DNA from 3 places in the Cellulomonas sp. P22 genome. Region 3 is predicted to be linked to each of the others. Evidence: riboswitches for the same ligand, from Rfam matches in the RefSeq annotation. Region 3 holds a riboswitch; each other region holds the start of a gene.
What was found. A riboswitch is a leader RNA that binds a small molecule or an ion and turns the genes downstream of it on or off. The one in region 3 is predicted to bind S-adenosylmethionine.

Region 1 (4,932 bases), 160 kb from region 3:
ACGGCTGGAACCCGAACGGCTCGCGCCGCGGCATCGCCGGCATCACCAACGCAGCGGGCAACGTCGTCGGCCTCATGCCGCACCCCGAGCACGCGGTCGAGCCCGGCTTCGGGCCCGACGGCGCGAACGGCCCGCGCACCGGCACCGACGGTCTGCGCTTCTTCACGTCTGTGCTCCGGACGCTCGTCGGTTGATGACCACGACGGACGACCGCGCCGGGCACCCGTCCGCGGCCGGCGGCAGCGTGTCCGTGGCCCTGGTGGCCTGGGACGACCCGGAGTTCGCCGCGCTGCGCACCGCGCAGCAGGCCGAGCTGCGGGAGCTGTACGGCGACGACGACCTCGGGCACGCCATGACCGGCGACGACGTCACCGCGACGGTCCTGCTGCGCGTCGGCGGCGAGCCGGTGGCCTGCGGGGCGCTCCGCGACGTGGCGGTGGCGTACGGCCGGGGCGTCGGCGAGGTCAAGCGCATGTTCGTGCTGCCGGGGCACCGGGGCCGCGGCAACTCGCGCACGGTGCTCACCGAGCTCGAGCGGCTGGCCCGCGAGCGCGGCTGGCGCCGGCTGATCCTCGAGACGGGCGTGCTGCAGCCCGAGGCGATCGGGCTGTACGTGCGGGCGGGGTACGTCGCGACCGAGAACTTCGGCGAGTACGTGGGTGTCGTGGAGTCCCGGTGCTTCGCCAAGGACCTGCGGGCCCAGCCGCGGGAACGCTCCGCGCGCGAGGCCGGGTCCGACGCCGGGGTGGTCACGCTCGCCAGGGTCGCGTGGGACGACGCGGAGGCGCGCGAGCTGCGGCGCTCGATGTGGACCGACACGACGGTGCGCTACCCGGAGGTCGTGGACCTCGTCGAGGCCGAGGGTGGCCCCGACGTGGACGACGAGCGCCAGGGTGACGGGGTGCTCACCACGGTCGTGGCCCGCCTGGACGGCCGGCCGGTGGGCTGCGCCTCGCTGCGCGCCGCCCGGGACGGGTACCCGGCGGGTTCGGGCGAGCTCAAGAAGGTCTTCGTCGACGACTCCGCGCGGGGGTCGGGGGTCGCCCGCGCGCTGCTGATCGCGATCGAGGACGACGCCCGTGCCCGCGGGCTGACGAGCGTCGTGCTGCAGACCGGCATCCGCCAGCCCGAGGCCGTCGGCCTGTACGCGGCGGTCGGCTACCGGCCCGTCGCGCCGTTCGGCCCGTACGTGGGCGACCAGCTGACGCTCTGCTTCGCGAAGCCGCTCTAGCCCTCGAGCCCGCGGCGGCTCAGCCGGCGGGCGCATCCGACGGCTCCTGCTCAGGACCGTCGAGCGCGGTGCGCACGAGCGGGGCGACGACCGAGCCGTACAGCTCGATCGCCCGCACCGTGTGCTCGTGCGGCAGGGCGCCCTGAGAGATCTTGAGGTCGAACCGGTCGAGGCCGAGGATCCGCGCCGAGCGCACGATCTTCGCGGCGACGGTGGTCGGCGAGCCCGCGTACAGCGCGCCGTCGGGTCCGGCAGCCTCCTGGAACGCCTCGCGGGTGGGCGGCGGCCAGCCCCGCTCGCGCCCGATGCGCCCGACGTACGTGCGGTAGTGCGGCCAGAGCTGGTCGAGCGCCTCGTCGTCGGTCGCCGCGACGTGACCGGGGGAGTGCTGGCCCACGAGCCCCGGGCCGGTGCCGAGCTCGGCCAGCGCCCGGTGGTAGAGGTCGACGAACGGTCGGAACCGGGCCGGCTCGCCGCCGATGATCGCGAGCATGAGCGGCAGTCCGTAGCGCGCCGCGCGCACCACGGACTCGGGGCTGCCGCCCACGCCCACCCACGTGCGCAGCCGCCCGTGCTCGACCGGCGGGTGCACGTGCTGGTCGCGCAGCGCGGGGCGGGTGGTCCCCGACCACGTGACCGGGCCACCCGCGAGCAGGTGCGTGAACAGGTCGAGCTTCTCGTCGAACAGCACCTCGTACTGCGCCAGGTCGAGCCCGAACAGCGGGAACGACTCGGTGAACGAGCCGCGCCCCACCGTGACCTCGGCGCGCCCGGCGGAGATCGCGTCGAGCGTGGAGAACCGCTCGAAGACGCGCACGGGGTCGTCCGAGGACAGCACGGTGACAGCCGAGCCGAGCCGCACGCGCGTGGTGCGGGCAGCGATCGCTGCGAGCACCACGTCGGGTGCCGAGATCGCGAAGTCGTCCCGGTGGTGCTCCCCGACCCCCACGGCGTCGAGCCCCACCTGATCGGCGACCACCCCTTGCTCGACCACGTTGCGGATCACCTGAGCCTGGCTCAGCAGCGTGCCGTCCGCACCCTGCGTGACGTCCCCGAACGTGTCGATGCCGAGCTCGATGCCCATGTCTCCTCCAGTGCCCGCAGCTCTCTTCCAGTGCCCGCAGTGCCGGAGCGGCGGTGGCGGTCCGCTCGATCCGTCCCGTGCCCCTCAGGTCCAGCCTCGGTGCACGGCGGCCCGCCCGCCACGCCGCCCGCGCCCGGGACGTCTCGGATGTCGGATGTGGGCTGGTCATCCCGCGAACGCCTTCCTAGGCTGCTCGGTGCCCATCCAGAGCGACCGAGAGACCTGGCTCGTCGACGTCGCAGCAACCTCCCACCGCTCCCGCGGCGGGTGCAGGTGCTTCCGCCAGGACCGATGGAGGTCCACCGTGCGTCACCCGAGCAGCACACGCCGCTGTCGCTGTTGTCGCGCCTGACGTCCGGCCGCCCGCTCGTGCGGGCGCAGCGCTGACCTCTCCCTGACGCCCCTCGCGCCCGCCGTCGTCGGCGTGGCCCGAGGCGATCCGGCGTCGTCCGGCACCCGCGTGCCCCCTCCTTCCGGCCCGGTCCCGCCGTGCCGTCCTCCGTCACCGTCGCGCGGTGCGCGCGGCGTCCTCATCCAGGGGTGCCCATGTCCCAGACCCGTCCGTTCCACCTGGCCGTCGAGCTCGAGGGCGCCGGCCGTCACCCGGCGGCGTGGCGGCTGCCCGACGCCGATGCCGAAGGGCTCCTCACCGCGGCCCACTGGGTTCGCCTGGTGCGGGCCGTCGAGCGCGCGGGGGCCACGTTCGTGGTGCTCGCCGACTCGGTGGCCCCGCCGGACGGCGTGCCCGGCACGGTCCAGGCGCGGCTCGACGCGACCGGCCTCGCCGCGCTGCTCGGGCCCCTGACCCACCAGGTCGGGCTCGTCCCGGTGGTGCCCGTCTCGTACGCCGAGCCGTTCCACGTGAGCAAGGCGATCACGACGCTCGACCACGTGAGCGACGGACGTGCCGGTTGGCAGGTCGACGTCGCGGCCCCCGCCGGAACGGGCGGTGGCGACGTGCAGGCGGCCCAGTTCCACGGCCGGACGGCGCGCTCGTCGGCGGCCCAGTGGGACGAGGCCGCCGACGTGGTCGAGGTCGTCAGCCGGTTGTGGGACTCGTGGGAGGACGACGCGATCGTGCTCGACGCAGCGACCGACCGGTACGTGGACCGCACGCGCATCCACGGCGCCGACTTCACGGGGGCGACGTTCTCGGTGGCCGGGGCGTCGATCACGCCCCGCTCGCCGCAGGGCCAGCCGATCGTCGTGGTGCGCGGTGACGTGCCCGAGGCGCTGAGCCTCGCCGCGGCCCGTGCCGACGTGATCCGGGTCGCGGCCCGCGACGTGGCGGGGGCGACCGCGCGCGTGGCGCAGGTCCGCGCGGCGGTGGCCGCCGCCGGGCGCGAGGCCCAGGCCGTGCACGTGCTGCTGGACGTCGAGGTCCTGCTCGCGGTCGACGACCCAGCCGCAGCCCGGCGCCTCGCTGAGCTCGACACCCTGGCCGGGCGGCCGTGGTCCCCGCGCGGCCTCGCGGTCGTCGCCGGGGCGCCCCGGGCCGCGGAGGCGCTCGCCGACCTCGTGGACCTCACGGGCGCCGACGGTCTGGTGCTGGCCCCGCTCGCGCAGGTCGGCGACGTGGCGCTGCTCACCGAGCAGCTCGCACCCCTGCTGCGGGCCCGCGGGCGGCTCGCGGCGCACCCCACCGATGCCGCGGACACGCCCCGCACGCTGCGCGACGCGTTCGGTCTCGCCCGCCCCTCGAGCCGCTACGCCACGGCCCGCTGAACCACCCCGCCGTCCCGCCGTCGCCGACCTCGTCGAGCAGAGAAGGACCTCTCATGCCGCAGCAGCACCCGAAGCAGATCCACCTCGCCGCCCACTTCCCGGGCGTCAACCACCACACCGTGTGGACCGACCCGTCGCACCAGCCCGGGACGCAGTCGTCGTTCGCGTCGTTCGAGCACCTGGCCCGCACCGCCGAGCGCGGGCTGTTCGACTTCCTCTTCCTCGCCGAAGGGCTGCGGCTGCGTGAGCAGCGCGGGCAGATCATCGAGCACGACGTGGTCGGCCGCCCGGACACGTACACGGTGCTCGCCGCGCTCGCGGGGATCACGACCCGGCTCGGCCTCGCGGGCACGATCAACGCGACGTTCAACGAGCCGTACGAGCTCGCGCGCCAGTTCGCGACCCTCGACCACCTCTCGGCCGGACGGGCGGCGTGGAACGTGGTCACGTCGTCGGACGCGTTCCACGGCGCGAACTTCCGCCGCGGCGGCTACCTGGACCACGCGGACCGCTACGAACGGGCCCGCGAGGTGGTCGACACGGCGCGGGCCCTGTGGGACGCGTGGGCGCCCGACGCGGTGCTCGCCGACCCCGTCTCGGGCACCTACGTGCGGGAGCGATCCGTGGGGCTCGTGCGCACGGGCGGCCGGCTCGTCGACATCGAGGCCCGCCCGACGCTGCCGCGCCCGCCCCAGGGTCACCCCGTGATCATCCAGGCTGGCGACTCGGACGGCGGCCGCGAGCTCGCCGCCCAGGTGGCCGACGCCGTGTTCTCCCGGCACGGCGGCCTCGAGGACGGGCGCGCGTTCTACGCCGACGTGAAGGGTCGGCTCGCGCGGTACGGCCGGAGCCCCGACGACCTCAAGATCCTGCCCGGGGCCAGCTTCGTGCT
Region 2 (4,932 bases), on a different contig from region 3:
CCCACCCCGGCGACCGACAGCCCCACGTCGGCGGCGGCACCGTGGGAGCCGGTCGAGGATCCCGACCGCCGCCACGCGTCCGCGAGCAGCTCGTAGCTGCGCACCCGGTCCTCGTGGCGGTGCGTGACGGTGGTGACCAGCAGCTCGTCGGCGGCCGTGAGCCGCTGCAGCGCCGCGAGCCGCTCGACGACCGTCGCGGGCGACCCGACGAGCTGGGTCTCGACCCGGTCCTGCACCGACGCGTGGTCCTCGGCCGTCCAGCCGTCACGCAGACGCGCCGCCTCGGCGCCGTCCGGGAACGGGATCGCACCGTGGCCGCCGCGGATCGAGCGGACCCAGGGCCCGTAGCCTGCGGCGAGACGGCGGGCCTGCGCGTCGTCCTCGCCCACGACCACGTCGACCGAGACGATGACGTACGGCGCGGCGTAGGCCTGCGACGGGACGAACGCGTCCCGGTAGGCGGCGACCGACTCCTGCAGCGTAGCCGGGGCGACGTGGTAGTTCGCGCCGTAGGGCAGCCCGAGCTCGCCCGCGAGGCTCGCGCTCGGTCCGGCGCTCGACCCGTGCACCCACAGCTGCACGTCAGCCCCCTGGGCGGGTGTCACAGCCACGGCCTGCCCGTCGGGCGACCGGTAGGTGCCCGCGAAGAAGTCGAGGATGTCGCGCACGTCGGCACCGAAGCCCTCGCCGTCGCCGGGGGCACGCCCCAGCAGCCGCGCCTGGAGCGCGAGCCGCGCCGGGTCGTAGCGCTGCGGCCCGACGGGCGGGATCACGACGCCGTCGACCACCCTCGTGCCGGTCGGGGCACCGTCCCCCGCGGCGACCGGTGCGGGAGGCGTCTGCTCCGCGGGGGCGACCCCGCGCTCCGCCGACGGGTCGCGCCTCGGCACCCCCGAGCGCCCGATGCCGAGGTCGACCCGGCCGGGGTGCAGGGCGGCGATCGTGCCCCACTGCTCGGCCACCTGCAGCGGCGAGTAGTTGCCCAGGATCACGGCGGCGGACCCGACCCGGATCGTGGTGGTGGCCGCGGCCACGAAGGCGGCGAGCACGGCGGGGCTGGCGCCCGCGACCCCCGGGTTGAGGTGGTGCTCGGCGAGCCAGTACCGGCGGTAGCCGGCACGCTCGGTCGCCCGCGCCAGGTCGAGGGTGTGCCGCAGCGCCTCGGGCGACGAGCTGCCCGACGACACCGGGCTCAGGTCCAGCACGGACAACGGGACAGGTGGGTACGACATGGGTGGTCTCCTCCACCGCCGACGGGGCGGTGCGCGGGGCGCGGGTGTCGGGGATCGGCCAGGACGGCACCGACCGGCCCGACGCCGGCGCGCGGGTGGTCGCGGCCCGGGCAGGGCACACGGGTGCGGCGGCTCGGGTGCGGGGATGCGGAGCCCGCTGCCTGCCGACCGGTCGTGGTCGGGGCGCGGGGTGCTCGGTGGCGCCGGCCGTGCGTGCGGCGGGCGCGGGGGCCGAGGGAGCCGTCTCGGAGGGGCGTGCCGTCGGCTCGCCCGTCCACGGACGCGCTCAGGCGCTGGGACGGGGAGGGTGTGAGCCGTCGTCGGGCGGGGATCCAGGCGCGTGCGGGACCGGGACCCCGCCTGCCGGTCCGAAGATCAGCAGACGAGCATCAACAACAGCGACAGGGCGCGACGGCGGCGAGGAGCAGGTCGCTCGGCCCGTGGCGGTGGTTCGTGTCGGTGCTCACGCCTCGGAACCTAGGCCGAAGGTCTCGAGCGCGTCAACAGATGTGGCGATATCGGTCACGCCGTGAGACACCGGTCGCGGGGTCTCGGCGGCCCGTGCTACAACTTCGACAGGTCTTGAGCACCAGCGCTCGTCCGGGTCGAACCCGTCCGAGCACAGCCCCGGCTCGCTGGTCAGCAACCCCCACGTGTCACGGCGGGGTGCTCCGGGTGACGACCTGGTCGTGCTGAGGGGCACGGCAAGCGTGATCGACATCGGCGGCCGTCACGGTCGCCCACCTCCGAGGACCCACCATGACCGCTCCCAGCGTCTCGACGCCCGCTGCCACCACCCCGACCCCCGACGGACCGCCCGGCCGGACCGCCCGGTCGACCCGGGTGGCGACCGTCGTCGGGAACCCCCGTGCCGGCTCCCGCACCCGGACCGCCGCGGAGTCCGCGGCCCGGGCGATCGCCACCCGGCTGGGTCTCGACGTCGCGCCGACGCTCGACCTGGCCGATCTGGCCCCCGAGCTCTTCGCCGCCGCGCACCCCACGGCCGACGCCGCGCTCGACCGGCTCGCCACGGCCCGGGTCGCCGTCGTCGCGACGCCCGTCTACAAGGCCAGCTACACGGGCCTGCTCAAGGCGTTCCTCGACCTGTACGGGGCGGACGGCCTGCGCGGGCTCGTCGTGGTCCCGCTCGTGGTCTCGGGCAACCCGTCGCACGCCCTCGCGGGCGAGGTGCACCTGCGCCCGCTGCTCGTCGAGCTCGGCGCGATCGTCCCGACGCGCACCCTGGCGCTCACCGAGTCCCAGCTCAGGGGGCTCGACGCCGTCGTCACCGCGTGGGTCGACACCCACGGCGACCAGCTCGCCCGAGCGGTGGGGGTGGACGCGTGACCGCCGACGCACCGGCCCGGGTCGGCCCGGTGACCCAGCTGACGCCCGACGAGTACAAGCGGGTCTTCCGCCGCCACCCGGCGGGGGTCGCTGTGATCACGCTCGCCGACCCCGCCACGGGACGACCCGTCGGGTTCACCGCGACGTCGGTCATCTCGGTCTCGGCCGCTCCCCCGGTGCTCGCGTTCTCGGTCGCGTCGACCTCGTCGAGCTGGCCCGCGCTCGCGTCTGCCGAGACGGTCGTGGTGAACTTCCTCGGCCACGGCCAGGCGGACCTCTCGGTGCGCTTCGCGACGCACGGCGTCGACCGGTTCGCGGGCACCGCGCACGTGCTGCTCGCGGGCGGCGAGCCGGTGCTGCTCGGCACGCTCACGTGGGTGCACGGCCGGGTGCTCGAGCGCATCGCCGTGGGCGACAGCTACCTCGTCACCGTGCACGCGCTCGCGTCCGACACGAGCACGCAGGGCACCCCGCTCGTCTACCACGACCGCGCGTACACGCAGCTGGGTGACCACTACGAGATCTGACCGGCCACGACCCGGTCGCCACGCCGACGTCGCCCGGACGCACGCGGAGCGCGGCACCTCAGGGGCGCCGCGCTCCGCGTCGGACGTGCAGGTCGGGGTCGTCAGGCCCCGGCGGCCTCCGCGCGCTGGCGGGCGACCTCGTACAGCGCGATCCCGGCGGCCACGCCGGCGTTGAGCGACTCGACCGAGGACATGATCGGGATCGAGACGATCGCGTCGCAGTGCTCGCGCACCAGACGGGAGATCCCCTTGCCCTCGGAGCCGATCACGATCACGAGCGGGTCGGCCGCGAACGGCAGGTCGCCGACGGGGGTGTCGCCGCCGCCGTCGAGACCCACGATGAAGCACCCGGCCTTGCGGTAGGCCTCGAGCGTGCGGGTGAGGTTCGTGACACGCGAGACCGGGACGCGGGCGGCCGCACCGGCGGACACCTTCCAGGCGGAGGCCGTGACCCCGGCCGAGCGGCGCTCGGGCACGACGACACCGTGCGCGCCGAACGCGCCGGCCGATCGCAGCACCGCACCGAGGTTGCGCGGGTCGGTGACGCCGTCCAGCGCCACGATCAGCGGCGCCTGGTCCGCCCGCGCCGCGGCGTCGAGCACGTCGTCGGCGTCGCCGTACTCGTACGGCGGCACCTGGATCGCCACGCCCTGGTGCACCGAGCCGTCGGTCAGCCGGTCGAGCTCGGGCTTGGTGACCTCGAGCAGCGGGTAGCCGCGCCCCGTCGCGATCTGCAGGATCTCGCGGGTGCGGTCGTCGGCCTCGAGGCGCGAGGCGATGTACACGGTCGAGACGGGGATCTCGGCGCGCAGCGCCTCGAGCACGGAGTTGCGGCCGTTGACCATCTCGTGGGTCGCGCTGACACCCTTGGTGCCGCGCTTGCCGGGGGCGCTGCGCGACGTCCGACCGATGCGGGCGGGCGCCCCGTCACGGGCGGTGCCCGTCACGGTGCGGCGCTCGGCGGCAGCCTTGCGCTTCGCGGCCGGGTGGTGCGGGCGCTCCACGGCCTTGGGCGTGGGTCCGCGACCCTCGAGGCCCTGGCGGTTCTGACCGCCCGAGCCGACCTGGGCGCCCTTCTTCGACCCGGGCTTGCGCGTGGCGCCCCGGCGCTGCGAGTTTCCTGACATCAGATCTCGTCCTCATCACTGCGGTGCGCGAGCGACCAGCGGGTGCCGGTCGCGGAGTCCTCGACGAGGATGCCGGCGGCGGCGAGCCGGTCCCGGATCGCGTCGGAGGTGGCGAAGTCACGCGCTGCGCGTGCTTCGGAGCGGGCGGCGATCTCTGCGGTGACGAGCGCGTCGAGCGCTGCCGAGATTCCGCGGTCGTCGCCCTGGCGGCGCCACTGCGGCCCCGCCGGGTCGAGCCCCAGGACATCGAGCATCGCGCGCACGGCGACGAGCTCGGTCCGGACGGCGGTCAGGTCGTGCGCGGCGAGCGCGCTGTTGCCGGCGCGCAGGTGCTCGTGCACCACAGCGAGCGCGGCGGGCACGTTCAGGTCGTCGTCCATCGCGGTCACGAAGCCCGCGGGCAGCTCGGCCTTGGCCACCTCGGTGTCGTCCACGGTGCCCACCTGCTCGGTGGCGCGCTCGACGAAGCCGGTGAACCGCTCCCAGGTGGCCTCGGCCTCGCCGACGGTGTCAGGCGTCCACTCGAGCATCGAGCGGTACTGCACGGCGGTGAGCGCGTAGCGCAGCACAGCGGGGTGCGTGGTCTCGAGCAGCGCGCTGACGAGCAGCCCGTTGCCGAGCGACTTGCTCATCTTGGCGCCGCCCTGCGTGACCCAGCCGTTGTGCAGCCAGTACCGCGCGAAGCCGTCACCCGCGGCG
Region 3 (4,932 bases):
AGGGCGCGACGGTGAGCGACGCCGACTTCCCGTCGACCTGGCCGCAGGGCGACCTCGAGCTGCCGCTGACGTACCAGTTCGAGCCGGGGGCCGACGCGGACGGCGTCACCGTGCACGTCCCGCTCGTGCTGCTCGCGCGGGTGCGGCCCGACGGCTTCGGCTGGATGGTGCCCGGCCTGCGCGAGGAGCTCGTCACCGCGACCATCCGGGCCCTGCCCAAGCCGGTGCGCGTGCAGCTCGTGCCCGCCCCCGACGTGGCGCGCGGCGTCGTCGCGTGGTTCGACGAGCACCTCGCGAGCTGGGAGGACACGGTGCGGGCCGGTGAGCTGGCCCCGTCCTTCCATGAGGCGTTCGCGCAGGCCGTGCGCGCGCTGCGTGACGTCGAGGTGCCGCCCGACGCGTTCGACGACGAGAAGCTGCCCCCGCACCTGCGCGTCACGTTCCGCGTCGAGGACGACGGGCGGGTGGTCGAGGAGGGCAAGGACCTGATCGGCCTGCAGCGCCGGCTCGCGCACCGCACGCAGGACGCGGTGAGCACAGCTGTCCGGACGGCGGTGCGGGACGCGATGCGCGAGGTCGCGGGGGGACGCGGCGACCGACGCGGACGCGGCGGGGGCACGCTGCCCGTCGCCGAGCCGTCCGCTGACCCCGCCACCGCCCCCGCGCCGGACCGCGCGGTCCCCGCCACCGAGCGGCTCTCCCCCGGCATCGCCGAGCGCACGGGCCTGACGCAGTGGCCTGCGGACCTGCCCGACGACGGCACCGTGCCGCTGACGGTCGAGACGTCCGGCCGGGGTGGCCTGCGCGTGCGCGGCTACCCCGCCCTGGTCGAGGAGGACGGCGGCACCGTCGCGCTGCGCGTGCTGGCCGACCCGGCGACCCAGGTCGTCGAGCACCGGCGGGGCCTGCTGCGGCTGCTGCTGCGCGACGTCGGGCTCGCGACCCCGCGCGTGACCACGCGATGGTCGGGCCAGCAGGCCCTGACCCTCGCGGCCAGCCCGTACCCGAGCACCGACGCGCTGGTGGCGGACGTGCAGCTCGCGGCGATCGACCACCTGCTCACCGAGCACCTGCAGGGACGCCCGGCCACCGAGGTGCGGACCGCGGCCGCGTACGCGCAGCTGCGCGCGGCGGTCCGTGACCGGCTCGAGGACACCGTGCACCGCACCGTCACGGACCTGGTGGCCGTGCTGGGGGCGGCCCGCGAGCTCGACGCCGAGGTGCGCGCCTCGACGAGCCTCGCGCTGCTGGCCACGTTGCAGGACGTCCGGGAGCAGGCGGCACGGCTGGTGCACGTCGGGTTCGTCTCGGAGGTCGGCATCACCCGGCTGCCGCACCTGGCCCGGTACCTGCGCGCCGCCCGGCACCGGCTCACCAAGGCCGCCGCGAACCCCGACCGGGACGCGTCGCTCGCGTGGACCGTCGCGGAGCTGACCCGCGAGTACACGACCGCCCGCGCCCGGGCCGAGGCGACCGCGAGCCGCACGCAGGCCGTCGACCCCGATCGCCGGGCCGCGTTCGACGCCGTCCGCTGGATGATCGAGGAGCTGCGCGTCTCGCTGTTCGCGCAGCAGCTCGGCACCGACGGCCCGGTCAGCGAGAAGCGCATCCGCAAGGCCCTCGCGGAGGCCTGACCTGCGCTCCCACGACCGGGCGAAAAGCCGTCGGCAGCCCGGGTGAGGTTGCGTGGCGCGGCTGCCCGCGGACGGGACGCCGACTACAGTGCCCGCATGACGACCCGGCCCGACCGCGACGATGCGGACCGCGCAGCATTCGGTTCCTTCGCGGGACCGGGTGCTGCACCGCCGAGCGAGGAGATCCTGGCGGCCGTCCACGACGGGCTGGCCAAGGTCCCGGCGGGCTCGCCGACGTCCTGGTTCGAGGTCCCGCGGCAGCGCACGCCGTCCCCCGGCACCACGATGGACCGTCGCCGCACGCTCTGAGCTGGACCTCTCGCGTCGGCTGTCAGCGCCGCCCGGCACACTGGGCCCATGACCTCCGACGCCCCCGCGGTCCCGTTCGCGGCCCCGGTCGCCACCCGCTGCTTCGGCGACGGCGACCCGCTGTACGAGGCGTACCACGACACCGAGTGGGGCGTGCCGGTGCACGGCGAGCGTGAGCTGCTCGAACGGGTCGCGCTCGAGGGCTTCCAGTCCGGGCTCGCGTGGATCACCGTGCTGCGCAAGCGCCCGGCGTTCCGGTCGGCGTTCGCGGACTTCGACCCGGCAACGGTCGCGCGCTTCGGCGACGACGACGTCGCCCGCCTGCTCGCCGACGTCGGCATCGTGCGCAACCGGGCAAAGATCGAGGCGACCATCGCGAACGCCCGCGCGGTGCTCGCGCTCGAGGAGCAGGGCCGCTCGCTCGACGAGGTGTTCTGGTCGCACGCGCCCGACCGGTCGGCGCACGTGCGCCCCGCGACGTGGGCCGACGTGCCGCCGGTGACCGCCGAGTCGCGGGCGCTGGCCCGTGAGCTGAAGTCGCTGGGCTTCCGCTTCATCGGTCCCACGACGGCGTACGCCGCGATGCAGGCGTGCGGGCTGGTCGACGACCACCTGGCGACGTGCCCGGTGGTGCTCGCCCGCAGCGCCTGATCCACTGGTCGTGAACGGGTCTCCGGGCGCGTTCACCGTCCGGACCAGGAATCTCGCCAGCTGAGAGTGGTTGCCCACATGTCGGTATGGGCATAGGCTCGCGCCACCATCCAGAGCGGCCGAGAGACCTGGCTCGACGACGCCGCAGCAACCCCCCTCGTTCCGCGCGGGTGTGGGTGCTTCCGCCAGGGTCGATGGAGCTGCCATGACCTGCATGGATCGTTGTCGTCCCGCCGCACCGCCCTGTGCGCCCGCCCGGAGCCCCCGGTGAGCGCCCCGGACGCCTGGCGCACGGCCCCCACGGGAGCCGGCTCGCGCGACCACCTCGCCGTCGTCGACCGGCCCACGATCTCGTTCGAGCTCTACCCGCCGCGCAACCCCGAGGCCGCACCGCGGCTGTGGGAGACCATCCAGGCGCTCGGGTCCGCGCGACCCGACTTCGTCTCGGTCACCTACGGGGTCGAGGGCAAGACGCGCGACACCACGCGTCGGCTCGTGCGACGGCTGCTGCGCGAGACCTCGCTCAACCCGATCGCTCACCTGACCTGCGTGGGGACCTCGCGCGCCGAGGTGGTGGAGGTGGTCGAGGAGTTCCTCGACGAGGGCGTGCGCTCGTTCCTCGCGCTGCGCGGGGACCCGCCCGCCGACCAGTCCGCGTGGCACCCGCACCCCGACGGCCTGCGCACCGCCGCCGAGCTCGTGGCGCTGCTGCGACAGATCGAGGCGCGGCGCTGCGCGACGAGCCCCGCCCAGGCGGTGCGGGCCACGGTGCGGCCGCTGTCGATCGCGGTCGCGGCGTTCCCGCGCGGCAACGCCCCGGTGGGCAGCACGCGCGAGCAGGACATCGCGGCGCTGCTCGACAAGCAGTGCTCGGGGGCCGACTTCGCGATCTCGCAGGTCTTCTACGACCCGGCGGCCTACCTCGACATGGTCGCGGGCGCCCGGCGGGCCGGGGTCACGATCCCGATCATCCCGGGCATCATCCCGACCACCGACCCGGCCCGGCTGCTCCGCGTCGAGGCGCTCACCGGCGTCCCGGTCCCGCGCGACCTGCTGGACCGCCTGGGCGCGGTCGACGACGAGGCCGAACGCCACCGCATCGGCATCCGCGCCGGCGTCGACCTGGTCAACGCCGTGCTCGACGGCGGGGCGCCCGGCGTCCACCTCTACACGTTCAACACGCACCACGCCGCACTGGACCTGCTCGAGGGCGCACACCTCGTCGGCGGAGGCCCGCTGGCCCCCGACCGGGCCGTCGGGCCGCAGGTCACCACGACATCCGACAACCCGACCCCGAGGGACTGAGCATGACCGAGACCACCACCCCCGCGTTCCCCACCGGCTCCGTCCTGGGCTACCCGCGCATCGGTCCGCGCCGCGAGCTCAAGAAGGCCCTCGAGTCCTTCTGGGCCGGACGCACCGAGGCCGCGGACGTCGAGACCGTCGCCGCCGACCTGCGCCGCCGCACCCGCACCCGCCTGGCCGAGCTGGGCCTGCGCACCGACGTGCCGGCCATCCCCAGCGCGTTCTCGTTCTACGACCAGGTGCTCGACGCGACCGCGCTGCTGGGCGCGGTGCCCGAGCGCTTCGCCGACCTGGCCGACGCCGACGGCCGGCTCGACCTCGCGGGCTACTCGACGCTCGCCCGCGGGCGCGGCGACGACCTGCCCCTCGAGATGACCAAGTGGTTCGACACCAACTACCACTACCTGGTCCCTGAGATCGGCCCCGAGACGACCTTCCGGTACGCGAGCGACCGCCCCGTGCGCGAGCTCGCCGAGGGCCTCGCGGACGGCGTGCTGACGCGGCCCGTCGTGGTCGGCCCCGTCACGTACCTGGCGCTCGCCAAGGCGACCGAGGGCTCACCCGCTGACTTCTCCCCGATCGACCGGCTGCCGGACGTGCTGCCCGTGTACGCGGCGCTGCTGCGCGACCTGCGCGCGGCCGGGGCCACGTGGGTCCAGCTCGACGAGCCCGCGCTCGTCTCGGACTCGGTCGACGTGCCCGCCGAGCGCCTGTACGCCGCGGTCATCGAGGCCTACCGTGCGCTGGCCACCGAGATCCCCGCCGACGAGCGCCCCGCGATCCTCGTGGCCGCCCCCTACGGCGACCTCGGTGCCGCGTGGCCCGTGCTCGCCGCGACCGACGTCGACGCGATCGGCATCGACCTGGTGCGCGGCTCGGTCCCCGAGGCTGTGCCGGGGCTCGGGACCACGACGCTGGTCGCCGGCGTGGTCGACGGCCACAACATCTGGCGCGCCGACCTCGACGCGAAGCTCACGGTGCTCGAGCAGCTCGAGGGCCTGGGTGCCGCGGCCGTGACGGTCGGCACCTCGAC

Region 1: another riboswitch for S-adenosylmethionine. It lies ahead of ACGIF2_RS11785 (LLM class flavin-dependent oxidoreductase); the one in region 3 lies ahead of ACGIF2_RS11005 (methylenetetrahydrofolate reductase).
Region 2: another riboswitch for S-adenosylmethionine. It lies ahead of ACGIF2_RS06845 (NADPH-dependent FMN reductase); the one in region 3 lies ahead of ACGIF2_RS11005 (methylenetetrahydrofolate reductase).

The regions. Positions count from the first base shown of each region.
Region 1 is NZ_JBISBW010000008.1:176,586-181,517, forward strand. Features, by position in the region: gene purQ (phosphoribosylformylglycinamidine synthase subunit PurQ) at 1-194, shown strand, start outside; gene ACGIF2_RS11775 (GNAT family N-acetyltransferase) at 194-1,231, shown strand; gene ACGIF2_RS11780 (LLM class flavin-dependent oxidoreductase) at 1,251-2,315, opposite strand; SAM riboswitch class I at 2,513-2,613, shown strand; gene ACGIF2_RS11785 (LLM class flavin-dependent oxidoreductase) at 2,862-4,040, shown strand; gene ACGIF2_RS11790 (NtaA/DmoA family FMN-dependent monooxygenase) at 4,094-4,932, shown strand, end outside.
Region 2 is NZ_JBISBW010000006.1:55,220-60,151, reverse strand. Features, by position in the region: gene ACGIF2_RS06850 (LLM class flavin-dependent oxidoreductase) at 1-1,232, opposite strand, end outside; SAM riboswitch class IV at 1,811-1,949, shown strand; gene ACGIF2_RS06845 (NADPH-dependent FMN reductase) at 1,992-2,579, shown strand; gene ACGIF2_RS06840 (flavin reductase family protein) at 2,576-3,106, shown strand; gene rlmB (23S rRNA (guanosine(2251)-2'-O)-methyltransferase RlmB) at 3,208-4,233, opposite strand; gene cysS (cysteine--tRNA ligase) at 4,233-4,932, opposite strand, start outside.
Region 3 is NZ_JBISBW010000008.1:16,348-21,279, reverse strand. Features, by position in the region: gene hrpA (ATP-dependent RNA helicase HrpA) at 1-1,634, shown strand, start outside; gene ACGIF2_RS11015 (hypothetical protein) at 1,731-1,943, shown strand; gene ACGIF2_RS11010 (DNA-3-methyladenine glycosylase I) at 1,992-2,594, shown strand; SAM riboswitch class I at 2,698-2,795, shown strand; gene ACGIF2_RS11005 (methylenetetrahydrofolate reductase) at 2,862-3,899, shown strand; gene metE (5-methyltetrahydropteroyltriglutamate--homocysteine S-methyltransferase) at 3,902-4,932, shown strand, end outside.